2 regions of the Caballeronia sp. LjRoot29 genome follow, and region 2 is predicted to be linked to the other one. Evidence: predicted binding sites of a transcription regulator. Region 2 holds the regulator's gene; the other holds the start of a gene.

Region 1 (7,420 bases), on a different contig from region 2:
CTTTCATGCGGCTCTCGTCAAAAGGTGAATTGGTTTATCGATAACCAATCCGAATCGGGGAAAACTCGCCCCTTCGTCGCAGCGAGAAAGTATTGGCCGGCAAAGGGCACTTGGTGTCGGCGCGCTGTGTGCTCCCCTACCGTTTGGCTTAGCGCTCGATGTACAAGCAAATGGTAGTGGCCGACAAGGGCTGCGACCGTGCGGCAAGGCACATATCGTCGGCGTTGTTAAAGGTGCCGCTGGTGGCAATCAAGGGGGATAAACACTGGCAGAGCTGGCCCAGCGGTTTGATGTCCATCCGAACCAGCTTGCTGACTGGAAGAAGCCGTTACAGGAACGGGTTGCCGACGTGTTCTTGTGTGCAAGACGAGCTCAGTTGCGCCGCCATAGTCGTGAGTAAGCTGCGCGTGAAGATCGGGCAGTAGGCGCTGGCGAATTATTTTTTGAAGAAACGCTCAGCAAGACGGGACTGCTGTGGGTAAGGCGATGATCGATTGCGATCACGTCCCGCTAGTGACACAGCAGGACCGACTGGTGGGTTTCAGACGGTCGAGCGACGGTTGCCAGCCGCGTGCAATCAGCGAAGCCGCTCTGAAATCGATGCGTCAGTTTAATAAGCTTCATCTAGAGCATCCATTTGCGGGGGCACAAATGCTGCTATGGCGACTATGTCTCGAAAGCACGCATAGAGATGGCTCCGGAAATCCGGACAGTCGGTTAGGTGGAGTCGCTGGGATCTGAGATAGGCACAATGCCTACAAAGGAAATCAGACGATGACGAAGAGAACCCGGCGCACACACTCAGCGGCGTTCAAGGCGAAGGTGGCACTGGCAGCAGTGCGTGGCGAGCGCACGCTGGCAGGATTGGCGCAGCAGTTTGAGGTTCATCCGACCAGATCACGGAATGGAAGCGGCAGTTGCAAAAGCACGCCGCCGATGTGTTCGGCGCGGCGGGCGTGCCCGTCAATGAGCCGCCGGTGGATCTGAAGACGCTTCACGCAACGATCGGCCAATTGGCGCTGGAGAATGATTTTTTGTCCGGCGCGCTCGGCAAGGCAGGCTTGCTGAGCGCAAAGAGATGATTGATCGTGCCCACCCCTTGCCCGTTTCCTGGCAGGTCAAGCTGGTCGGCATTAGCCGATCCAGTGCGTACTACGCGCCGAGCCCGGTCAGTGCCGCAGATCTGGCGCTCATGCGCCGGATCGACGAGTTGCACCTGGAGCATCCGTTTGCCGGCGCGCACATGTTAATGCGCTTGCTCAAGAGAGAGGGGATCGCGATTGGACGCAAGCACGTCGGCACCTTGATGCGCAAAATGGGCATCGAGGCACTGTATCGCAAGCCGAACTTAAGCCGCAAACATCTGGCTCACAAGATTTGGCCGTACCTGCTTGCGTGATCGGAAGATCGAGCGCAGCAACCAGGTGTTCGCATTGGACACGACTTACGTGCCTATGGCACAGGGCTTCGTCTATCTCACTGCTGTGATCGATTGGGCCAGCCGCCGTGTTTTAGCGCACCGAATCGCGATCACGATGGAGGCTGAGCGCGCGGTGGCAGCGCTCGAAGAGGCATTCGCGAAATATGGATTGCCTGAGATCGTCAATACCGATAGGCAGCCAGTTCACCAGTACAGACTTCACCGACGCGGTCCGCTCGCGTGGGATCGCTCTGTCGATGGACGGCAAGGGAAGCTGGCGGGACAACGTTTTTATCGAACGGGTGGGGCGCAGCGTGAAGTACGAAGAAATATACTTGAAGCCTTATGAATCCGCCGACCATGCAAGGAAATCGATCGCAAACTACCTCACCTGGTACAACTAAAATAGACCTCATTCAAGCATATCGGACCGTACGCCCGACGAGGCTTATTTCGCTATGCGGCCCGCGATAAAGACGGCAGCGTGACCACCCAGCGTTCCACTTAAAAATCGAAAAAAATGTCCGAACGAACGGGGCCACCTCTATCGCGGGCTTGCAATCACTAAGCCGTCTCCAAGTTGGAGGTACTTAGGAAGATTTTCGTACCTTGCGACACCTTATACGAGATAGATGTTGGACTTCGCTTTTGACGTGACCCCACGCAAGACGGCAGGCTCGAGCAGCTCCGCCTGACGCCTCGACCAAGCGCCACCCCCCCGCTCGGCGTCGCATCGTGACGGCTAGTGCAGACATTATGAGTTGACACAGATCCCCCGATGCTGCCGCGATCGACAGTAGTCGACAATTTGTCTCCATTCGATGCGCGCGAACGATCGCCTACAAAAAAACCCGCATCGTCACCGATGCGGGTTTTTTGTTTGGGCAAACGCCAAGCTTCCGAAAAAGCCCGCGTTGCCCTGTCATTCAGGCTAGGCCCGAAATTACATGTCCATGCCCATACCGCCCATGCCGCCAGGCATACCGCCGCCCATCGGAGCATCGTCCTTCGGCAGTTCCGACACAGCGCAGTCAGTCGTCAGCAGCAGACCTGCCACCGATGCCGCGTTTTGCAGTGCCGTACGCGTTACCTTGGTCGGATCGACGACACCGGCTTCCACCAGGTCGACGTACTCGCCGGTTTGCGCGTTGTAGCCGAAGTTGCCCGTACCGGCTGCAACTGCTGCCACCACGACGCTGGCTTCTTCGCCACCGTTCGTGACGATCTGGCGAAGCGGCTCTTCCATCGCGCGCAGCACGATCTTGATACCAGCGTCTTGATCAGCGTTGTCGCCCTTCAAGTCCTTCAGTGCCAGACGAGCGCGGATCAGCGCAACGCCGCCGCCAGCTACGATGCCTTCTTCCACAGCTGCGCGCGTTGCGTGCAATGCGTCTTCTACACGTGCCTTCTTTTCCTTCATTTCGACTTCGGTAGCAGCGCCAACCTTGATCACTGCAACGCCGCCAGCCAGCTTAGCGACACGTTCCTGCAGCTTTTCACGGTCGTAATCCGACGTTGCTTCTTCGATTTGCGTGCGAACTTGCTTGACACGGTTTTCGATTGCCGAAGCTTCGCCAGCGCCGTCGATGATCGTGGTGTTCTCCTTCGCCACTTCGATGCGCTTAGCCGAACCCAGCTCAGCCAACGTAGCCTTTTCCAGCGTCAGGCCGGTTTCTTCCGCGATAACTTGACCACCGGTCAGGATCGCGATGTCTTCCAGCATGGCCTTACGACGATCGCCAAAGCCCGGAGCCTTCACAGCAACGGTCTTCAGGATGCCGCGGATGTTGTTCACAACCAGCGTTGCCAGAGCTTCGCCTTCGACATCTTCAGCGATGATCAGCAGCGGACGGCCAGCCTTCGCAACTTGTTCCAGGATCGGTAGCAGGTCACGGATGTTCGACACCTTCTTGTCGTGCAACAGCACGAACGGGTTCTCGAGGATCGCGGTTTGCTTTTCCGGCGTGTTGATGAAGTACGGCGACAGGTAGCCGCGGTCGAATTGCATACCTTCAACCACGTCCAGCTCGTCTTCCAGCGACTTGCCGTCTTCAACCGTGATCACGCCTTCCTTGCCGACCTTGTCCATTGCTTCAGCAATACGGTCACCAATCGACGAATCGCTGTTAGCCGAAATCGCGCCAACTTGGGCGATTTCCTTGTTCGTCGTGCAAGGCTTGCTGATCTTGCGCAGTTCTTCGATAGCAGCCGTCACCGCCTTGTCGATGCCGCGCTTCAGATCCATCGGGTTCATGCCCGATGCAACGTACTTCATGCCTTCGCGGACGATCGACTGGGCCAAAACCGTAGCCGTCGTCGTGCCGTCGCCGGCGTTGTCGCTGGTGCGGGAAGCAACTTCCTTCACCATTTGCGCACCCATGTTCTGGAGCTTGTCTTTCAGTTCGATTTCTTTCGCAACCGAAACACCGTCCTTCGTGACCGTCGGGCCGCCGAAGCTGCGTTCCAGAACGACGTTACGGCCCTTCGGGCCCAGCGTGACCTTGACCGCGTTGGCCAGGATGTTCACGCCTTCAACCATCTTTGCACGGGCGATATCGCCAAATACGACTTCTTTAGCTGCCATATTCAAACTCCTTGATTGTTTCAGTTTTCTGGCTTCTACCGGACCGGACGAGACCCGCATGAGCGGTTCGATCGCGCCGGCCTGAGCGCCATGGGCTTGAAGCTGATTACTTGACCAGGACGGCCATGATGTCTTCTTCGCGCATCACGAGCAGTTCATTGCCGTCGACCTTGACGGTCTGACCAGCGTATTTACCGAACAGCACGCGGTCGCCCACTTTGACGTCGAGGGCGTTTTGCGTACCCTTGTCATCGCGCTTGCCCGGGCCGACGGCCAGGATTTCGCCTTGATCCGGCTTTTCAGCTGCAGCGTCGGGGATGATGAGACCCGAAGCAGTCTTGGTTTCCTGATCCAGACGTTTAACGATGACGCGATCGTGCAAAGGACGAAGGTTCATACACACTCCTCTCTAACTGAGACTATAAAAACGCGGGAAACCCGTCCGATGAGCCACAAAGCCACCGGTCGGAAACTGTTAGCACTCTCGTGCGATGAGTGCTAAGTATATGGCACACCGATCGCAAATTTCAAGAAGGGATAGTGCGAGGGACGAGAAATAGGTGTCGAAATTCACCGAATCTTGAGTGAAGTTCGACGAACGTTGAGCTACTTTTTGCCGGTAACAGCGAAGCGAAATCGAGGAAATCGTAACAAAATCAAAAATTTAAGTTGACTCCATGAGATCTTCGAAGGCGATAGGCTAAGCAGCCTATCGCCCGTCTCCTGCAAAGTAACGACTGAAGTCATCATTTCGACTCTCGAGTGTTTACCCTATAACACCATAGCTGCCCAACCACAACAACACCGCCAAACGTTTTTGCTTCAAGTCAACCGCATGAAAGGTAGGGGCCGGCGAGATGCGAAGGCATTGGCAAAATCCTTAGTTGCTGAACGCGCGACGCGCATTCAGCTAACGAACTGATAACGGAGCAGTAGTTGAAAGTCGCTAATCGACCCGTAAAAGCCCTAAAGCTTCGCCATAGACGGACAGTCGAGCCCATTACCAAGGGCCCTCAATTCTGTGAAGGCCGAGAGTTGCCTGGGAATTTGAAAGAGATCTTTCCCGGGTGCCCCGCATTTCCGCTCGACGGCTAAAGTTCCTCGCCAGTCCCGCATTCAGGCACAAAGCCGCTGGGGTAACCACCGCTGTTTTCTGCTTTTCAGTTCGATTGAAAATATCCGGAAGCGTTCGAGCTTTCCTTTTCCGACGTGCGAACAATAGGCGATCACATTCGGAACGCCTATTGTTCGCACGGTTGTGCCCGCGGCGATCGATTACACGCCGCTGGAACTGATGTCACCGTAATTACGAGGGCTTCCTGCCTCTATCGTGGAATAGTCGAACGCCCCGCTTTTAACGGTCACAACTCAGTGGAATAATTCGGGGATTTTTCGCTGTTACTACGACCGGAAGCAGCAATGGCTCTGCCCATTTTTTGTAACAGTGCTTTCGATAACGTCCTAAATCGTGCGATTAATTGCGCTGTAACCACGTCTGCTAAGAGCATAAAAATGAAAGCCATTTACGCTTCCTTTCAGCACGATGGTCCACGCCTGTGTTGCTATTTGTTTAGTCACGATGGCTAGGCTTTTTTAGTAAGGGTAGGCGCATTTCTGGTATCTCCTTGGAGGCGGCTCATCCGATGCCGCTAAATTATCAGTATCGACAATTCTGAAAGGAAGCGAAAAGTGGCTATTACTATTACCTCGCCTGCGTCAGGCGCGACAGTTAGCGGAACTATTAACCTCACCGGCACGGACGGGGCTACCGTCACTGCAACCGACGGCTCAACGGTTCTCGGTTCAGTGACCGTGGCGGCCCAATCTTATAGCATTAGCGTCGACACAACGACTTTGGCTAATGGTAGCCAGACTCTCACCGTCAGCGATGGCACTAATACCGCTAGCGTGCCGGTAATCGTAAATAACGTTACAACCGGTTTTGCCGTCACGTCACCTGTCAGTGGCTCAACCGAATCTGCAATGTTCACGATGACCGGTACTGCGGGAACCGAGTGGGTCAACGTAGCTGTTTATGACAGTGCAGGTACCAAGGTCGGCGCGGACGTAACGCCGAGCGGCGGGACGTGGAGTACAACGATCGACATGGGCGCAGTGACGGGTTCGCAGGTGCTCACGGCTACGGCATTCAGCGTACCAGCTGGGCAACCAGGCGGCACTTCAACATCAGTCGATGTGACCTACACCATTTCCGGGTCGCTCCCGTACTACGGCATCAACTGCCATTACAACCAAGGGGGTCTGTACACTAATTCGCTTGCAGATCAGGTGGCACTTATGTCCGCCAATGGCATGACGGTCTGTCGTCAGGACTGCTGGAATACAGCTAATATGCAAGCGTTGGTTAACACAGTGATTCCGGGTATGCCAGGTATTACAGTCCTGCCAGCGATCACCTCTACTCCGACAGGGACCTCCGTACCGAACGCTTATACTCAGGGTTACAATATGGGTGTGTCTGCGGCCAACATCTTTGCGGGATTGGTACCCGTCATCGAGATGGGCAACGAGTTCGATGTAGCTTGTGTTAAAACTCACGTGGATGGCACTATCCCTTCCGACTTTAAGTCAAGCGCACCGCTATACGTTGCGTATCAAGCCGGACTGTGTAATGGTTTTCGCAGCGTTGATACGACTGGAAAAACCAAAGTGATGCTCGGTGGGATAGCCTACATTCACTTCGGCTTCCTCGACATGATCGTGAACAACGTCGAGCCGAACGGTTCGACTATGCCTACTGCAGCTGCGACGTTCGACATGATTGCATGGCACTACTACTACTCCGGCGGCAACATGGAGTCGGTGAACGGTCTAAGCGGCACGTACAACATCTTCACTTCAATTGCCGCGATCAGCACGAAGCCGCTGTATTTCTCGGAATGTGGTTTGGGTCAGGCCTCAAGCTCAACCTCGGCCAGCACGGGTGAAGGTTACATTAATCAGGCTATGCCACAGTTTGTCGCGCAAAGTCAGGTTGTTGGGTTCAACTGGTATGAGATGTACGACTTCACCGATGGTTATGGCCTCTATGACAATAGCGGCGCGGCTTATGGTTGGCAACCGACACTAGCATCTTTCATTGCAGCGAATCCAAAGCCTTGATCTTTTGCAGTTAATTTCAACGACCATCATCGGATATGTGTGCTGGGCGTCTTACAATAACTTATAACATTCAAGCCCGCGTCCCAGCAGGAACCGGGCTTTTTTTTATGCTGATGGGGCTGCTTCACGCCATTTTTCCTTATGCAAATCTTGTTTGCGGCATGCCTGCCGCGCCAAAAGATCGTTTAACCACTGGTCTTATTGAATTACTCCATCGGCGTATCGATTCGCCCCACGAAACGCCAGGAGTTTGCTCAAGGGGATCGCGACGGTTGGCAGGTTTCTAACTACTG
Region 2 (7,420 bases):
TGACAGCGTTTCGATCTTCGCGTCGATCGCGGCCTTGTCGCTCGCCGTGCTCTTCAGCGCTTCTTCAAGATCCTTCAACGCCGCTTCGATCTTTTCCTTCTCTTCCGCTTCAACCTTGTCGCCGTATTCAGCCACGGCCTTCTTCGTGCTGTGCACCAGCGCGTCGCCCTGATTGCGCGAGTCGGCCAGTTCACGCAGACGGTGATCTTCGTCGGCGTTCGCTTCGGCGTCCTTCACCATCTTGTCGATCTCAGCGTCCGACAGGCCCGAGTTCGCCTTGATGACGATGCGGTTTTCCTTGCCCGTTGCCTTGTCCTTCGCGCCGACGTGCAAAATCCCGTTCGCGTCGATGTCAAAGCTCACTTCGATCTGCGGCGTACCGCGCGATGCCGGAGGAATGCCTTCGAGGTTGAACTCGCCCAGCAGCTTGTTGCCCGCTGCCATTTCGCGCTCACCCTGGAACACCTTGATCGTCACGGCGCTCTGGTTGTCATCAGCGGTCGAATAAACCTGTGCGTGCTTGGTCGGGATGGTCGTGTTTTTGTTGATCATCTTGGTCATCACGCCGCCGAGGGTTTCAATACCCAGCGACAACGGCGTCACGTCCAGCAGCAACACGTCCTTGCGATCACCCGACAGAACCTGGCCTTGAATCGCAGCGCCAACGGCCACGGCTTCGTCCGGATTCACGTCACGGCGCGGTTCCTTGCCGAAGAATTCCTTGACCTTTTCCTGCACCTTCGGCATGCGCGTCATACCGCCGACCAGGATGATGTCGTCGATTTCGCCGACCTTCACGCCTGCATCTTTAATAGCGATACGGCACGGTTCCATCGTGCGTTCGATCAGGTCTTCAACCAGCGACTCCAGCTTCGCACGCGTAATTTTCAGGTTCAAATGCTTCGGACCCGACGCGTCGGCCGTGATGTACGGCAGGTTGATTTCGGTCTGAGCGGCCGACGACAACTCGATCTTCGCCTTTTCAGCGGCTTCTTTCAGGCGTTGCAGTGCGAGCACGTCCTTCGACAGATCGACGCCTTGATCCTTCTTGAACTCGCCGATGATGTATTCAATGATGCGCTGGTCGAAATCTTCGCCGCCGAGGAACGTGTCGCCATTCGTCGAGAGCACTTCGAACTGCTTCTCGCCGTCAACATCCGCGATCTCGATGATCGATACGTCGAACGTGCCGCCGCCCAAGTCGTACACGGCAATCTTGCGATCGCCCTTTTCGTTCTTGTCCAGGCCGAACGCGAGCGCGGCTGCGGTCGGTTCGTTGATGATGCGCTTCACGTCCAGACCGGCAATACGGCCCGCGTCTTTCGTAGCCTGACGCTGGCTGTCATTAAAGTAGGCAGGAACCGTAATGACGGCTTCCGTCACTTCTTCGCCGAGATAGTCTTCAGCGGTCTTCTTCATTTTGCGCAGCACTTCTGCCGAAATTTGCGGCGGTGCCAGTTTTTGATCGCGGGCTTCGACCCAGGCGTCGCCGTTATCGGCGCGCACGATCTTATACGGCATCAATGCGATGTCTTTTTGCACTTCTTTTTCGTCGAAACGGCGACCGATCAACCGTTTGACTGCGTACAACGTGTTCTTCGGGTTCGTGACCGACTGACGCTTCGCCGGCGCACCGACGAGGATTTCGTTGTCGTCCACATAAGCGATGATCGACGGCGTGGTGCGCGTGCCTTCCGCGTTCTCAATCACCTTGACCGTGTTGCCTTCCATGATCGCGACGCACGAGTTCGTCGTGCCCAGATCGATACCAATGATTCTGCCCATTTTTATCACTCTCCTGACTTTGATTGCAGCGAGTCCGTTTTTGCGTTTCCGACGTGGCTCATAGTCGAATCGGCTAGCTGGACGCCCAAAATTTAACCCTGTACGCCAAATAAGAGCGTTCGCATCGATTTCAAGACCAAAAACCGATGCTTTTCCGCTTTTTTTCAGGCGATCTGAAACTTTCCCTGGAGAACCTGGCTCAAGCCTTCGCTTCGAGCGCCCGGATTTTCTCGCGAGCGGCGGCGACAGCGGCTTCGAACTGGCCAAGCCCATGCCATCCGGTGGCTCTTCCCAGGCGCTTGCCCCGGAAGAAGAAGAACCACGTTGGCACGCCATGCAACATGAAACGGCGACCGAGATCGCGATGCTCGTAGACGTTGCTGTGAAACCACTTCAACCCGAGCGCCAGGATCTCGTCCGGTTTTGCGAGCATCGCCTTTTTCGCGATTTCGCAGTTGAAGCACTCGAAACCCCAGAAAAACACGACGGCCAATTCGTCCGCCGCCGACTCAAGGCCGGCATTGAACGTCTCGGCACTCAGTTCCTGCATGTCGAAAACGGCAAACGCGGTGGCGTCGACAGGGATATTGGCCATGACTGTGACGTCTTTTGCCGAAACGCTTATTTCGGTGCGGCGACGGTGACCAGTGCCGGACGCAGAACGCGGTCAGCAATCACATAGCCCTTTTGCAGCACCGACACCACCGTGTTCGCATCTTGGTCGGCCGGCACCATGGAAATAGCCTGATGGCGATGCGGATCGAACTTCTCGCCAACCGGATTCACCTCGACGACACGGCCCTTTTCAAGCGCGGCAGTCAGTTGGCGCAGCGTCAGTTCAACACCTTCGCGGACTTTCGCCAGGTCGGTGGATGAATGCGTCAGCGCGGCTTCCAGGCTGTCGAGCACCGGCAGCAGATTCTCCGCGAAGTTTTCGATCGCGAATTTATGCGCCTTCTGCACATCTTCTTGTGCACGGCGCCGGACATTCTCGGTCTCGGCCTTCGCGCGCAAGAACTCTTCTTGCAACGACGCGGCACGCGCTTGCGCTTCAGCGAGCAATGCCACGGTTTCGTTTGCGTCGACGTTATCCGGGGAGGACGTCCCGTCCGGCGCGCCGGCTTGATGGATAGTTTGAGCCGCCGCGGTATCGTCGGCGGGCGTGGGGTTTTGGCTCGCGGTATTGTCTTGCGTGTTTTCCATGTCGCTAGAGATTTTGCAATGGGTGAAAACGGATGAAATCGGACCCGACGTTGCGGTTTCGATTCATCAAAAGGCTGCCGATGATAACCGCCAACTCAACGTTGCAAAAACACAACGGGGTCAATCGATAGTCAGTGCGCTTGAAGCGGGGACATCCTGCGCTCGTCCCAAGACCTTCATCTGAGGCTCAATCAAGCGTTTTCAAGGGGTTGCACGTGCTTTCCGGGGCTATTTCTAGTCTGCAGAAATGACCGGTTACAACCATTTTGAGCGCGTCATCAGATTCAGATTGAGCCGGTTGATTTGCTCGCCTACACTTCGAACATGCCTTCGGGAGCCCTAGTTAACCCTAACCTTACGAACGCCCGAATCCAAGTTTTTTTATCGCTAAAGCTCGTATCAAGCCCGCTCTAGCGCCCGTTTTTCAGAGCTGTTGCGTTACAGGGGGGGCCCAATGAAACTGACCTTTGCTATTGCGATCGTCGCGTTGGTACTCGTTGGTGGCACCACGACCATTTGTATGTCCGGTGCGGTCAACGACCACACTACGGAGTACGGCGGCGTCTCGGCCACCATGGAACACTTTTTCAGTCCGAACCTGAAAGTTTGTCGATAATGCGGCGGTCGCGCTTCGTTGGGCGACCCTGCAATGCCGCTGCCGGCTCACGATACGTCTTCCTCCGCTCGCTTTCCGCCACACGTTTTTCACGTCCAGGGTCCGTTTCCGCGTAAAGCGTCTGCGCAATGGGCGCCGGACCGCGCACTTCACAAATTCCCAGCACGTTCACTTGCCAAAGCACGTGTTCAATCTCGATCTCTACAAGATCGCCAACTCGCACGTCCTTCGACGGCTTCACGTTCGCGCCGCCAATGCGCACTCGGCCCTTCTCGACGGCGTCGCTGGCAAGGGAGCGCGTTTTGAAAAAGCGCGCTGCCCACAGCCATTTGTCGATACGAAGGCGCGCGCCCGGGTCGGTGGAGATCTGGTAGTTCACTAGCTCGTTCTATGCGGCTGCGCTAAGCGTTTGCGGCGCCTGCACCGGCCATCCCTGCAAGTGCTGCGCGACAATTTCGCCCAGCGCCTTGATCCACGCCGGCGATGCATTCAGACACGGAATCCGGTGAAATTCCATGCCGCCAGCGTGCAGGAATTCGTCGCGCACTTCAATGCCAATTTCCTCGATGGTTTCCAGACAATCCGACGTAAAACCTGGACAGAACACGTCCACTCGCTTCACGCCCGCCGCACCGAGTTCGGCGAGCGACGGCGCGGTATAAGGCTGCAGCCATTCCGCGCGGCCAAAACGCGACTGGAATGTCACCCGGCATTCGACCGGCGACAACCCGAGCGCCGCCATCAGCAACGAACCGGTCTGTTGACACTGATCGTGATATGGGTCGCCGAGATCCATGGTGCGTTTGGGAACGCCGTGGAAACTGAGCACCAGCCGGTCGCCGGCCGCAAAGTCCGGCTGGCCGTGCTGCCGCCAATAATCCCTAACTTGCTCGGCCAGCGCGCCAATGTAGGCCGGATGGTCGGCGTATTGGCGAATGGTGCGAATTTCCGGCTGATTGCGCACGCGCCGTAGGGCGTTGAATGCGTCATCGAACGCGGTGGCCGTGGTCGACGACGAATATTGCGGATACATGGGAACAAGCAGCACGCGCTCGGCGCCTTCCAGCTTGAGTTGATTCATCATGGCCGGAATGCCGGGCGTCCCGTAGCGCATGGCGTAGTCAACTATCACGTGATAGTCGTTCACCATGAACAACCGCCGCAATCCCTCCACCTGCTTTTCTGTGTTGACCCTCAGCGGCGAGCCTTCGGGCAGCCAGACCTGGGCATATTTTCTCGCTGACGCCCGGCTGCGAAACGGCAGAATGGCCAGCCGCAGGATCACTTGCCAGGCGAGCGCCGGAATCTCCACCACGCGCGGGTCCGACAAGAACTGCGCGAGGTACTTGCGCACGGCCTTGGCCGTGGGCGCGTCCGGCGTGCCGAGGTTGATCAGCAGCACCGCAACGCGATGCGAAGCGGAAGGCTGCGAAGGCAACTCGAGGTCGTAGCGCATAACGGAAAGAGGCCGTGAAGCCCGTGTAAGTAAGTGAAACCCATTATAGCGGCGGGTTTCGGAACGCAACATCGGCCGATCGGCCGAGTGGTGCACGGGGCTGTGGCAAGGCAAGATGGGTTGTCTGCCAGAGGGATCCACAGCATTTTGCGGGCCGCATCGGCAGACAACTTGTTGGCGCTTATTGCACTACTGCTGGCTACTGAGCGAGAGGGACAACAGGCGCGCGGTGATATCAACAATGGGAATGACGCGGTTGTACGCCATCCGCGTGGGTCCGATCACGCCCAGCGTGCCCACGATTTTCCCGTTCACTTCATAGGGCGCGGTCACCACGCTCATTTCCTCGATGGGCACGAGATTCGACTCGCCGCCTATAAATATCTGCACGCCTTGCGCGTGGCTCGAGACATCGAGTAATTGAAGGAGACTCGTCTTTTGGTCGAACACGTCAAAAAGCTTGCGCAGCCGCGCCATGTCGGAGGAAAGATCCGCGACTTCCAGCAGGTTGCGTTCGCCGGAAATCAGCAAGGTGTCGCCCTGATCCGTTTCGTCGACGCTCGCGGCCACCGCTGCCTGCATCAGCGAGGTCATGTCGCCGCGCAACGCGTCGATTTCCTCGCGCAGTCGGCGGCGTACTTCGTCGAAGGACAAGCCGGCGAAATTCGCGTTGATATAGTTCGACGCCTCGGTGAGCTGCGACGGCGAGTAGTCACGCTGGGTCGCCATGATGCGGTTCTGCACGTCACCTTCCGGCGTCACGATGATCAGCAGGATGCGCTTGTCGGACAGCCGCATGAACTCGATCTGCTTGAACATGTGACTGCGGCGCGGCGTGAGAATGACGCCGGCGAAGGTGGACAGGTTCGACAGCACGCTCGCGGCGGCGGCCACGATCTTCGCCGGTTCGCCGCCCTGCAGCTTGATCTTGACAGCGGAGGTCATGGCTTCGTCGTCGGTCGTTTCGACGGTGAGCATGGTGTCCACGAAGAGCCGGTAGCCGCGCGGCGTGGGAATCCGCCCCGCCGACGTATGCGGACTCACTACCAGCCCAAGGTCTTCCAGGTCCGACATGACGTTGCGGATGGTGGCCGGGCTGAGCTCGAGTCCGGAATAACGCGACAGCGTGCGGGAACCGACCGGCTGACCTTCGGCGATATAGCGCTCGATCAGCGTCTTGAGGAGGGTCTGGGCACGTGGGTCTAGCATGGGAAATTTTAGCTCAACGTGTAAGGAAGCAGCGAGCACACCAAATAGGCGATGCCGGTGGACGTCATTTTGTCATTCACCCGTCATCAATTCATGATCCACACCATTCTAGCGACAATTGCCCGTCACGCCCGGCGCTTAGCGTATACACAACCCGTAGCCGCGTCGGACGTGGCGCGCGGTTCTTTTCGACACTTACCTATGGTGTAATGCCGGCATGGAAATAGGTACCCAATTCAAGACTGTCGCGCTCGTGGGGCGCAACAATACGCCCGGCATCAGGGAGCCGCTGACGGCGCTCGCCGCGTGTATTGTGAAACGCGGCTTTGACGTCGTGTTCGAAGCAGAGACGGCGCATGACGTTGGCGTGACCGACTACCCCGCGTTGACCGCGCAGGAAATTGGCGCGCGTGCAGACGTGGCGGTCGTGCTCGGCGGCGACGGCACCATGCTCGGCATTGGGCGGCAGCTCGCGCCGTATCGCACGCCGTTGATCGGCGTCAATCACGGGCGGCTTGGGTTCATTACAGACATCTCGCTGGCCGAAATGCACGAGCTCGTGCCGCAGATGCTTGCCGGCAGTTTCGAGCGTGAAGAGCGGACCTTGCTCGAAGCGCGCATTGTCCGCGACGGCCGGCCGATCTATCACGCTCTGGCGTTCAATGACGTCGTGGTGAATCGAAGCGGCTTCTCGGGCATGGCGGAACTGCGCGTGTCGGTGGATGGGCGCTTCATGTACAACCAGCGCTCAGACGGACTTATTGTTGCCACGCCGACGGGTTCGACTGCCTACGCGCTCTCCTCTTCCGGACCAATCCTGCATCCGCAATTGCAGGGTTTCGTACTCGTCCCCATTGCGCCGCATTCGCTGTCGAATCGTCCCATTGTTTTGCCCGATGACTCGCAGGTCGATATCCAGATTATTGGCGGACGCGACGTGAACGTGAATTTCGACATGCAGTCATTTACCGCTGTCGAATTGAACGACACCATTGAAGTGCGGCGTTCGCGCCATACCGTGCCGGTGTTACATCCGGTCGGTTATAGCCATTACGCCACGCTGCGCAAGAAGCTGCACTGGAACGAATATCCTTCGCACGACGACGCCACGAAACTTTAAGACGCCCATGCTCCGTCATCTCTCGATTCGC

The links. Region 2 encodes HrcA, which represses chaperone genes, less so after heat shock. Its sites were predicted from a motif close to TTAGCACTCNNNNNNNNNGAGTGCTAA; they were not measured.
Region 1: a site for HrcA is predicted at 4,480-4,506, ahead of ACSQ83_RS34045 (co-chaperone GroES). Genes of this name have one in related genera too.

Annotation. Positions count from the first base shown of each region.
Region 1 covers NZ_CAXUPU020000055.1:17,933-25,352, reverse strand. The annotation lists partial or broken gene ACSQ83_RS34055 (IS3 family transposase) at 775-1,908, shown strand; gene groL (chaperonin GroEL) at 2,364-4,004, opposite strand; gene ACSQ83_RS34045 (co-chaperone GroES) at 4,111-4,401, opposite strand; gene ACSQ83_RS34040 (hypothetical protein) at 5,694-7,127, shown strand.
Region 2 covers NZ_CAXUPU020000018.1:99,901-107,320, forward strand. The annotation lists gene dnaK (molecular chaperone DnaK) at 1-1,785, opposite strand, end outside; gene ACSQ83_RS20115 (thioredoxin family protein) at 1,985-2,380, opposite strand; gene grpE (nucleotide exchange factor GrpE) at 2,407-2,988, opposite strand; gene ACSQ83_RS20125 (hypothetical protein) at 3,443-3,604, shown strand; gene ACSQ83_RS20130 (RNA-binding S4 domain-containing protein) at 3,576-3,983, opposite strand; gene hemH (ferrochelatase) at 3,993-5,060, opposite strand; gene hrcA (heat-inducible transcriptional repressor HrcA) at 5,250-6,269, opposite strand; gene ACSQ83_RS20145 (NAD kinase) at 6,487-7,389, shown strand; gene recN (DNA repair protein RecN) at 7,397-7,420, shown strand, end outside.